Regions from separate parts of the Actinomadura sp. 21ATH genome, predicted to be linked through region 1. Evidence: riboswitches for the same ligand, from Rfam matches in the RefSeq annotation. Region 1 holds a riboswitch; each other region holds the start of a gene.
What was found. A riboswitch is a leader RNA that binds a small molecule or an ion and turns the genes downstream of it on or off. The one in region 1 is predicted to bind cobalamin.

Region 1 (3,264 bases):
GGTCTCGGGGGCGTGCCGCTCGTCGGCGGGTCGCTCGCCGTCGGACTCGGTCACGGGACGGCCGCTGAGCAGGGCGTCCAGCACGCTGAGCGCGCCGCCGGGCCGATCGTCCGGCCGCCCGCCACCGCCGGGACCGCCGCCGCCGTCGCCGTCCGGGCCGTCGTCCTCGGGCGGCCCCTCGCCGCCGCCGTCCTCGCCGTCGCGCGGCGGCTCCGGCCGCGGCTCGGGCCCGGGGCGCGGCTCGGGCTCGGCTTCGGGCCGCTCCGGTTCCGGGGCGGCGTGCTCGTCGAGGATCTCGTCGAGCCGCCGCTCGTCGAGGCCGGGCGCGTCGAACGGGTCGCGGCGGCGCCGGTGCGGCAGCGCCAGCCGGGCCGCCGTCCGGACGTCCTCGGCGGTCACCACGGTCCGCCGGTGCCAGGCCGCCAGCGCGATCGCGGCGCGCGCCGTCACCAGGTCGGCGCGCAACCCGTCCACCTCGAACGCGGCGCACACCGCGGTGATCTGGCGGAGCGCGGCGTCGGTCAGCTCCACCCGCGGCAGCCGGGACTGCGCGGCGGCGATCCGGGCGGCCAGCTCCGCCTCGGCCAGCGCCCACCCGGCCGCGAACCGCACCGGGTCCTCCTCGAAGTCCAGCCGGCGCCGGACGACCTCCGCCCGCTCGGCCGGATCGCGGGTCGCCGCCACCTCGACCGTGAGCCCGAACCGGTCGAGCAGCTGCGGCCGCAGCTCGCCCTCCTCCGGGTTCATCGTGCCGACCAGCAGGAAGCGCGCGGCGTGCCGGACCGACACGCCCTCGCGCTCGACGTACGACTCGCCCATCGCCGCCGCGTCCAGCAGCAGGTCCACCAGGTGGTCGTGCAGCAGGTTGACCTCGTCGACGTACAGGACGCCGCGGTGCGCGGCGGCCAGCAGGCCCGGCTCGTACGCCTTCACGCCCTCGGTGAGCGCGCGCTCGATGTCGAGGGAGCCGGTGAGGCGGTCCTCGGAGGCGCCGACGGGGAGCTCGACCAGCCGCGCCGGGCGCTCCTCGGTCCCGGGCGGCTCGACCGGCGCGCCGGATCCGTCCCCGCCCTCGCCGGCCGTTCCGGCCCCGCCGTCCTCGTCCTCGGCGTCGTACACCGGGTGCGGGCCGTCGGGGCAGCCGGGATCGGGGTCGCGCGGGTCGCAGGCGAACCGGCAGCCCGCCACCACCCGCGTCGACGGCAGCAGATCGGCCAGCGCGCGGACGATCGTCGACTTGGCGGTGCCCTTCTCGCCCCGTACCAGCACGCCGCCCACGCCCGGGGACACCGCGTTGATCAGCAGCGCCAGCTTGAGGTCGTCCATCCCGACGACGGCGGAAAAGGGGTAGCGCGCCGCGGCGGCGCGCGCACGGCTCATCGGCCCATCAGACAGGGCATGCCTCATCGTCCTTCCCTCGGGTGTCCACGCCCGTGGCGGCTGTTCGCGGGCACCGGAGCGCCCGCCACGACGGCCGGAGTCTCCTGGCTCCCGGATCGCCGCTCCCCCTCGGCCTTCCAGCGTCCCTGGCGGGACGCCGTGGCCGCTTTCGAGGGGGAGCTCCCCATGGTCACAGTTGCGGGACAGCCCCGGATTCGCACCGGGTTCCTCCGCTTCCGTCGCCTGCACAGGATGGCATACCGCCCTGACCGGCCCAAGTCGCGCCCAGGTGACAGCGCCGCGGCGGGCCCCGCGCGAGCCCCGGGGCGGGCCCGCCGGTCGCGCCGCCGCATAGGCTGTCCGGGTGGCCCAGTCACCCTCCCGCAGCCCGGATTCCCGCCGCTACCAGCGGCTGTCCCCGGACGAGCGGCGCGACCAGATCCTCGGCGTCGCGCGGCGGATGTTCACCGAGCTGCCGTACGCCGAGGTCTCCACGTCCGCGATCGCGGCGGAGGCCGGGGTGCGGCGCGGGCTCCTGCACTACTACTTCGGCACCAAGCGCGAGCTGTTCCTGGAGGTCGTCCGGGACCTGTCCGGCGCGGCCGCGATGGTGGCCCCGCCGCCGGACGAGAACCGTTCCCTGGAGGAGGCCGTCGACCTGTGCGTCCGGCTCTTCCTGGAGGCCGCCGAGGGGAACGCGACGACCTGGTTCGCGGCGGTGGACGCCGAGGGGTTCGGGCGCGACCCGCAGCTCCTGCACATCGTCAACCGGTTCCGCGACCTGACGGTCGAGCACATGCTCGCCGTGCTGCGGATGGAGCCGACCGGCACGCTGCGGGCCGTGCTGCGCACGTACTCCGGGCTGGCGGAGGCGGCCACCCGCCAGTGGCTCCAGGAGGGCACCCTCGACCGCGGGCAGGTGTACACGCTGCTGTCCCGCTCGCTGCTGGCGCTGCTGACCGACATCGCCCCCGCCGTCGAGGACGCCCGCGCGGCCGGAACCGAAGCGGGAGACGGGGCCGAGGCCGGCGACGCGGCGGCGGCCCCGGCCGGCGCCTGACGGCCGGGGCCGCCGTCAGGGCAGCCGGGCCTCGCCGGGCACCGCGAACCAGACCGCCTTGCCCGGCACCCCGGGCGCGCGGCGCGAGAACGTGCGCAGCATGCCCCAGCGGCCGTCCGACAGCTCGCGGACGATGCTGAGCCCGCGGCCGTAGTCGCCGGACGTCCAGGAGTAGGCGGGCAGCAGCGTGGCCGCGTGCCGGTCGAACACCGCGCACCGCAGCTCGCCGGGCGGCCCCGCGTACAGCCACAGCTCGTGCGGGCCGTGCTCGCGGGCGTGCTGGTGGGCGTTGGTGGCCAGCTCGCTGACCATCAGCCGCGCGTCGCCGGCGGCGGCGCGCGGCACGCCCGCCTCGGCCAGCGCCGCGGCCAGCGTGGACCGGGCGTGGCCGGCGCAGGCGGGGCCCGCCGGCAGCGTCCAGGTCAGGCCACCGGACGGCGGCGCGGCGGGGACCGCGGCGGTCGGGACCTGTGGCGGGACGGTCGGTGCGAGGGGGACGGCGTCGCCGAGGGAGGCCGGCGGGTACGGGGCGTGACCGGCGAGGCCGGCCGTCTCTGGCGAGGTCTTCACGGGATCCTCCCGTGTAGTTCCGTGGTGCGCGGTGGTGAACCGCACGGTCACTGAGTGTTTCCGTTCGGTCACATGAGCACAGCTTCGCGTGAGATTCTCAGTTCCGCAACACGCTTCGCGAGATTGCCGTTACCGGCTTGCTCGTATGCCTTGAACGGCACCGACCGAATAGAGAGACTCTCGGCCCATGACCTATCGCCCCACCGTGCGCGGCCGCCGGCTGGCCCGCGAGCTGCGCAGGCTGCGAGAGACGC
Region 2 (3,264 bases), on a different contig from region 1:
CTCCTCGGACGTCAGCGCGGCCAGCGTGGCGGCGCCCAGCGGCTCGCCGAGCGCCGCGTACTCCAGGACGTCGCGCTCGGCGGCGGCCAGGGTGCCGAGCCGTTCCTCCACCAGCCCGCGCAGCCGGGGGCTCAGCGGCAGGTCGCCGTGCCACCGCCAGACCCCGCCGGCCGCCTCCAGCCGCCCCTGGTCCAGGCCCGCCTGCACCAGCTCGCGCAGGAACAGCAGGTTGCCGCGGGTGCTGTGGTGGAGCCGCCGCGCGGTCGACTCGGCGAGCTGGCCGCCCAGCGCGGCCTCCACGACCGCCTGGCTCTCGGCCAGGGTCAGCGGGACCAGGTCCAGCCGGCGGGCCAGATCGTCCTTCCAGAGCGCCGTCACGGGGTCGGGGGCCGGCTCGCCGGCGCGCACCGTCGCCAGCACCCGCGCGTCCCGCTGGAGCACCAGGTGGTGCACCAGCGCCGCCGACGCCGGGTCGAGCAGGTGCGCGTCGTCGACCGCCACCAGCAGCGGGCGGCCGCCGGCGAGCGCGCGCACCGCCTCCGCGGCCCGCCGCATCGGGTTGACCGCCAGGTCCAGCGCCTCCACGGCCAGGACGTGCCCGAACGCCCCGAACGGGATCGCCGCCTCCGCAGTGCTCCCGCCGAGCCGCAGCACGGTGAACCGGGCCGGCTCAAGGCGCCGCAGCGCCTCGCCGGCCAGCCGGGTCTTGCCCACCCCGGCGTCCCCCGCGACGACCACGCCCCGCGCCTCGCGCGCGCTCAGCAGGGCGCCCATCTCGTCGAGCGTCGACGTACGGCCGGTGAACGGCCATGAGGTCCGCACAACAGGGATCGTACGGACGCTCACCGCGCGCCACCAGACGATGCGCGCGGGACCGCCCGGGGAATCGCTCAGGGAATTGAGTAGGGGCTACTCATGCACACCCGGCGCCGTCGCGGCACTCTCGATGGTGCGGGACCTTTCCGGGACGTGGGAGCTTCCGGAACGGCCGCGCGAGGCACCGGCGGCGGCCGGCCGAAACAACGCCGCCGCCGGGGCGGGAGGGGGCACCGTCCGCATCTCCAGCGGGGGGAGATACGGGTGGCGCCCCCTCCCACATATGTCTCACCTGTGCGCACCGCGCTTGACTTGGAAGCCCGGCGAAGGGAACCTCGGGGCGACAAGTTCACATTCGAGGCGACGGTGCGCAGGAACCTGGTGCGATTCCAGGACGGTCCCGCCACTGTGACCAGGGAGCCTCCCCCGCACGCGACCACGGCCGTACCCGGCTGGAAGGTCGGAGGGTGGCGATGATCTGGGAGTCAGGAGACTGACCCGTCGTCCTCCCGCTACCGGGGCGAGTGCACCCCGTGAGGAGACCCCGATGTCGCAGGCCGACATGGCACGGCAGGCCGTTCCCGAGGCGCCGCCCGTACGGCGCGTACCCGTGCGCGAGATCCTTCCCTGGGCGGTCCTCGCCCTGGTCCTGGGCGCCGCGCTGCTCTACTTCACCGGCGCCGAGCAGGGCGCCACCTCCCTCTTCGGCGGCACGTGGGTGCACGAGTTCACGCACGACGGCCGGCACCTGCTCGGCTTCCCCTGCCACTGATGCGGGCGCTTCTCATCCGCGGCCTGCTCGCCGGCCTGGCCGCCGCCGCGGCGGGCCTCCTGGTCGCCTGGATCTACGGCGAGCCGCAGGCGGACAAGGCGATCGCGTTCGAGGAGGCGCGGGCCGCGCACGCGCACGCGGGGCACGGCGCCGAGGAGGAGGTGGTGGTGAGCCGCACCGTCCAGCGGACGAGCGGCCTCATCACGGCCATGGCGTTCTACGGCGTGGCGGTCGGCGGGCTGTTCTCGATCGCGTTCGCCTTCGCGTACGGCCGGATCGGCGCGCTCGGCGCCCGCGCCACGGCGGCCCTGGTCGCGCTGGGCGGCTTCACGGCTCTCGTGCTGGTGCCGTTCCTGAAGTATCCGCCGACGCCGCCCGCCGTGGGCGCGCCCGAGACGATCGGGGGCCGTACCGCGCTGTACTTCGGCATGGTCGCGCTGGGCGTGCTCGCCACCGCCGCCGCGGTGGTCGTCTTCACCCGGCTGGCGCCGCGGCTGGGCGGCTGGAACGCGGCGACCGCCACGGCCGCCGGGTTCGCGGTCGTGGTCGCGGCCGTCTTCCGGCTCACGCCGCGGCCGGACGCGGTCGCCGACGGGTTCCCCGGCACGGTGCTGTGGGACTTCCGGATCGCCTCGCTCGGCGTCCAGGTCGTCCTGTGGGCCACGCTGGGCCTGCTGTTCGGCGCCCTGACGGAACGGTCGCACCGCCGGGAGGCGGCTTCGCGGAAGGAGCCGCTAGCGGCGTAGCAGGGCGCAGTCGCCGCACATCTCGCCGCCGGGCGGCACCCGGTAGTAGAGGCAGCAGCTGCGCCGGACGAAGCCGTGCCGGCCGAACTCCCCCGTACCCTTCAGCGGCTCGCGCGCGAGCAGCTCGCGGACGAGGGCGGCGGCCGGCGCGGCGACGCCGGGGCGCAGGCTGCCGGCCAGGGCGGACGCGGCGTTCCCCCACATCAGCCCGTCCGCCAGCCGGACGACCTCGCACAGGGCCGCGCGGAGCGGTTCGAGGTGCCGCCGCACGACCTCCGCGTGGACGAGATCGGCGAGCGCGGCCGGACCGGCGGCCTGACGGCCCGCGGGATCGGCCAGCCACAGCGCGATCGGCGCGCCCGGCGCCCACCGCCAGTGCAGGCCCGACAGGTCCGGTACGGTCCCGAGCGCGGCGGCCGCGATCACCGGCGACCAGAGCCGCGACGCGAGCCCCTGGAAGAGGATCGACGCCGCGACGCGCCGCTCACCGGTGCCGAGCCGCCGCCCGTAGGCGTCCACGAGCCCGTCCAGCCGGGCGGTGTCGGGCTCGGGCAGCGGCCGCCAGGTCGGATCGGCCTCCTCGGCCGGATCGGTCCTGATCTCGAAGAACGCCCCGAGCGCGGCGACCTCGCCCAGCACCCCGGCGACGTCCCGCGTCCCGATCCGTTCGACTCCGGCCACCGCGCCACCCTAGCCGTTCACTCGTGGCGTGTTGCCCCCGCGGAGGGGGCGCCGCGGGGCGACACGCCACGAGTCGACCCGGGGGTCACTTGGCGGGGCGGCCGCCGTTGTCGCGGCGGTCCAGGGCGGTCTGCAGCGCCCGGGCGGCCTCTTCGGCGGCGTCGTCGGGCGTGGCGGAAACGTGGGTGTTCATGCGTACTCCAAGGCTTCGCGGAAGCGAGAAGATCGAAGGGCTTACGGCCGAGCGCT
Region 3 (3,264 bases), on a different contig from region 1:
GCCTTCCGGTCTCAGCTGGAACCCGTGCTCCCGCAGGCGGGCGCGGACGGCGTCCATGCGGTCGTAGCCCGCCATCCGGCGCCGGATGGCCGCCTGTTCGTCGGGGGTGAACTTCCGCGCCGATCGAGCGTGCGCGGTCCCGGGGACGATGACCGAGCCGGCGACCACGCCCAGGCCGATCAGGCCGGTACGCAGGAAGTTCCGTCGTCCTCCGTCGTCCTCGGCGTGATCCTCGCCGAGCGCCCTGAGGACTGCCATGCTGCGCCGCGGGCCCAGGAGCCGTACGAGCGCCGACACCATTCTCCTCCCCGTCAGCAGCCGGGGACGGGGGCCGGACAGCACCACCAGGGCGGGCCGGTTCGGGAGTTCGACGCCGGCGTCGGCCGCCCACCGCGCAGCGCGCGGATCGGTGAGCCGCACGGCGTCCAGTCTGCCCGCGGAGACCTCCACGACCTCGGCGGCAAGGCGCCCGCAGCGGCCGCACGTGCCCTCGAACAGCAGAATGTGCTCGGTCATGAGTACCTCCTTTTAAGGAGAATCGGGCAGCATTGATCCCATCGATGACGTGGCTCTTGATTTCGTAACATGAAAGTAGGCGGATTCGGGTACCGCTCCTAGGGCCGAAGGGCCCCAATGCCGTCCGACCGGCCATTCTCCCGGACGTAGAAAAACAGCCCCGTCCGACAGGCCCCTGGGAGAGGCGAGGAGTTGATCTCCTCCTTCTCCCCGGCGACTCATGGCGCCTCGGGCGATCAACTTCTCGACCTCACTGCGCTTTTCCTATTGCATGGGCTTCGCCGTGGCGGTCAGGCTGCTGGGCGGCCGTCATTCGGGGAGGTCCTGGGCATCCGACCTGTGGGTCGTGCCGGCTGGGGTCGTGAGCTGATCGCCGAGGCGGCTGCGCCTGGCGCATCCGCCCGAGTTCGACCTCATGGCGCGCGTCGCGGGCCTCGGCCTGCGCGAACGGTGGGGCGAGCCGTACACCGCCTCCGGCCGGCGCCATGTCAGCGTCTACGAGCGGCGGTCGCGCCTCCTGACCGGGCGGTGCGCTCCGCGCGACGGGGTTCCACCTTGTTGCGATTATTGTGCAAGTGCCGCATGTGACACCATGTGCGGTGTAGGCGACGGCGGACGAGGAAGCCGGTGCGAATCCGGCGCGGTCCCGCCACTGTGATCGGCGAGCGGATCCCGAACCATGCCACTGCCCGCGTACGCGGGCGGGAAGGCCGGGACGAGCGTTGACCCGAGAGCCAGGAGACTCACGCGGTCGCCTCCTCGATGGAACTGGGGCGGATCTCCCCAGAGAGGAGGGGCTGTATGCCCGTGGGTTCTCCGGGCCCGGCACCGTGCCGGGTGACGGTGTGCCGGGATTGCTGCTGCGGCCGTCCCAAGGTGACCGGCATCGATCACGACGACCAGCTGGCGCGGCTGACCGAGGCCGTCCCGGTCCGTGTCTCGCACTGCCTGGACGTGTGCGAGCGGGCCAACGTCATCGTCGTGCAGCCCTCGTCCGCCGGCCGCGCGCGGGGCGCGCGGCCGGTGTGGCTGGGGCTGGTGAACGACTCCGCGGCCACAGAGGACATCGTCGCCTGGGTGCGCGCCGGCGGTCCCGGGCTCGCCGAGCCTCCCGCCGTTCTGGACCTGTACTCCTTCACGCCGCCGCGACGTCCGGCGGCCGGTTCGTACCGTGAGAGGTGATGTCATGATCCGCATGCGCCCCGGCGTGGTGCTGGCGGCGGTGCTGCTGGTGGCGGGATGCGGTGGCGGTACGGAGCGCGCCACCGCCGGGCCGGGGGGCGCGCCGCCGTCCGGGTTTCCGGTGACGGTGGCCAGCTGCGGGGTGACCACGACGTACCAGCGGCCGCCGCAGCGCGCGGTGTCGCTGAACCAGCACGCGACCGAGGTGATGCTGGCGCTCGGGCTGGAGAAGTCGATGGTGGGCACCGGATACCTCGACGACAGGGTGCTGCCGGAGTTCCAGGCCGCCTACGGCCGGGTGAAGGTGATCTCCAAGGAGTACCCCTCGTTCGAGACCCTGCTGGCGGCCGAGCCCGACTTCGTCTACGGCGGCTGGAAGAGCGCCTTCGAGGAGAAGGAAGGGCGCTCCCGGGCCGCGCTGAAGAAGGCCGGGATCGACACCCACCTCAACGGCGAGGAGTGCCCCGAGGGGCCGGTCACCATGGCCACCGTCGAGGAAGAGCTCCGGACCCTCGCCAAGATCTTCGGCGTCCCGGACCGGGCCGACCGGCGGATCGCCTCGCTGCGCGCCGTCCTGGACGGCGTCAGGGGCAGGCTGTCGGGCGTCTCCCCGGTCAAGGTGGCCGTCTACGACAGCGGCGAGAAGACGGTGTTCACGGCGGGCGGCGCCGGGATCGGCAACGAGATGATCCGCCTGGCCGGCGGCACCAACCTGTTCGCCGACGTGGACAAGCCCTACGGGGACGTCTCGTTCGAGCAGTTCGCCGAGCGCGCACCCGACGTGATCCTCATCTACGACTACGGCGACCGGTCCGCCGAGGACAAGAAGAGGTTCCTGCTGGGCAACCCGGCGCTCAAGGACGTCCCCGCCATCGAGAACGAGCGGTTCGCGACACTGCCGCTGTCGTCCACGGTCACCGGCGTGCGGGTGGCGGCCGCGGTCGACTCGCTGGCCCGGCAGCTGCACCCGGACCGCTTCAGGTGACCGACCTGGCCGAACCGCGCGCCGCCGGCGCCCCGGCCACGGACGGCGCGGGCGCGCCCCGGTCCCGGCGGCGCGTCCCCTACGCGCTGGTGCTGGCGGCGCTGGTCGCGCTGGTGCTGGCGGCGGCGACGGCCGGGATCGCCGCCGGGTCGGTACGGGTCCCGCCCGACCAGGTCTGGGGCATCCTCCTGCATCGGATCCATCCCGCACTGGCCGCCCCCGACTGGACGCCCGTCCGCGCGACGATCGTGCTGGACGTCCGGCTCCCCCGCGTCCTGCTGTGCGCGGTCGTCGGCGCGGGCCTGTCGGTGTGCGGCATGGCGCTCCAGGCGCTGGTGCGCAACCCGCTCGCCGATCCCATGCTGCTGGGGGTCTCGTCCGGCGCGACGGTCGGGGCGGTCCTGGTCGTGGTGCTGCACGTGTCCTGGTTCGGGGCGTTCTCGCTGCCGCTGGCCGCGTTCACCGGGGCGCTGCTGGCGCTGGTCCTGGTGTACTTCCTGGCCCGGGCCGGCGGGCGGATGACCACGGTACGGCTGGTGCTGGCGGGCGTCACCACCGCCGAGGTCCTGTCGGCGGTGGCC

Region 2: another riboswitch for cobalamin. It lies ahead of ACA361_RS22740 (CbtB-domain containing protein); the one in region 1 lies ahead of ACA361_RS30830 (VWA domain-containing protein).
Region 3: another riboswitch for cobalamin. It lies ahead of ACA361_RS17215 ((2Fe-2S) ferredoxin domain-containing protein); the one in region 1 lies ahead of ACA361_RS30830 (VWA domain-containing protein).

The regions. Positions count from the first base shown of each region.
Region 1 covers NZ_JBGNUR010000013.1:189,851-193,114, forward strand. The annotation lists gene ACA361_RS30830 (VWA domain-containing protein) at 1-1,380, opposite strand, end outside; cobalamin riboswitch at 1,478-1,611, opposite strand; gene ACA361_RS30835 (TetR/AcrR family transcriptional regulator) at 1,745-2,440, shown strand; gene ACA361_RS30840 (ATP-binding protein) at 2,456-3,010, opposite strand; gene ACA361_RS30845 (helix-turn-helix transcriptional regulator) at 3,198-3,264, shown strand, end outside.
Region 2 covers NZ_JBGNUR010000007.1:273,277-276,540, forward strand. The annotation lists gene ACA361_RS22735 (LuxR C-terminal-related transcriptional regulator) at 1-822, opposite strand, end outside; cobalamin riboswitch at 1,145-1,333, shown strand; gene ACA361_RS22740 (CbtB-domain containing protein) at 1,364-1,588, shown strand; gene ACA361_RS22745 (CbtA family protein) at 1,588-2,334, shown strand; gene ACA361_RS22750 ((2Fe-2S)-binding protein) at 2,323-3,015, opposite strand.
Region 3 covers NZ_JBGNUR010000005.1:19,783-23,046, forward strand. The annotation lists gene ACA361_RS17210 (hypothetical protein) at 1-516, opposite strand, end outside; cobalamin riboswitch at 1,073-1,280, shown strand; gene ACA361_RS17215 ((2Fe-2S) ferredoxin domain-containing protein) at 1,393-1,698, shown strand; gene ACA361_RS17220 (ABC transporter substrate-binding protein) at 1,703-2,683, shown strand; gene ACA361_RS17225 (FecCD family ABC transporter permease) at 2,689-3,264, shown strand, end outside.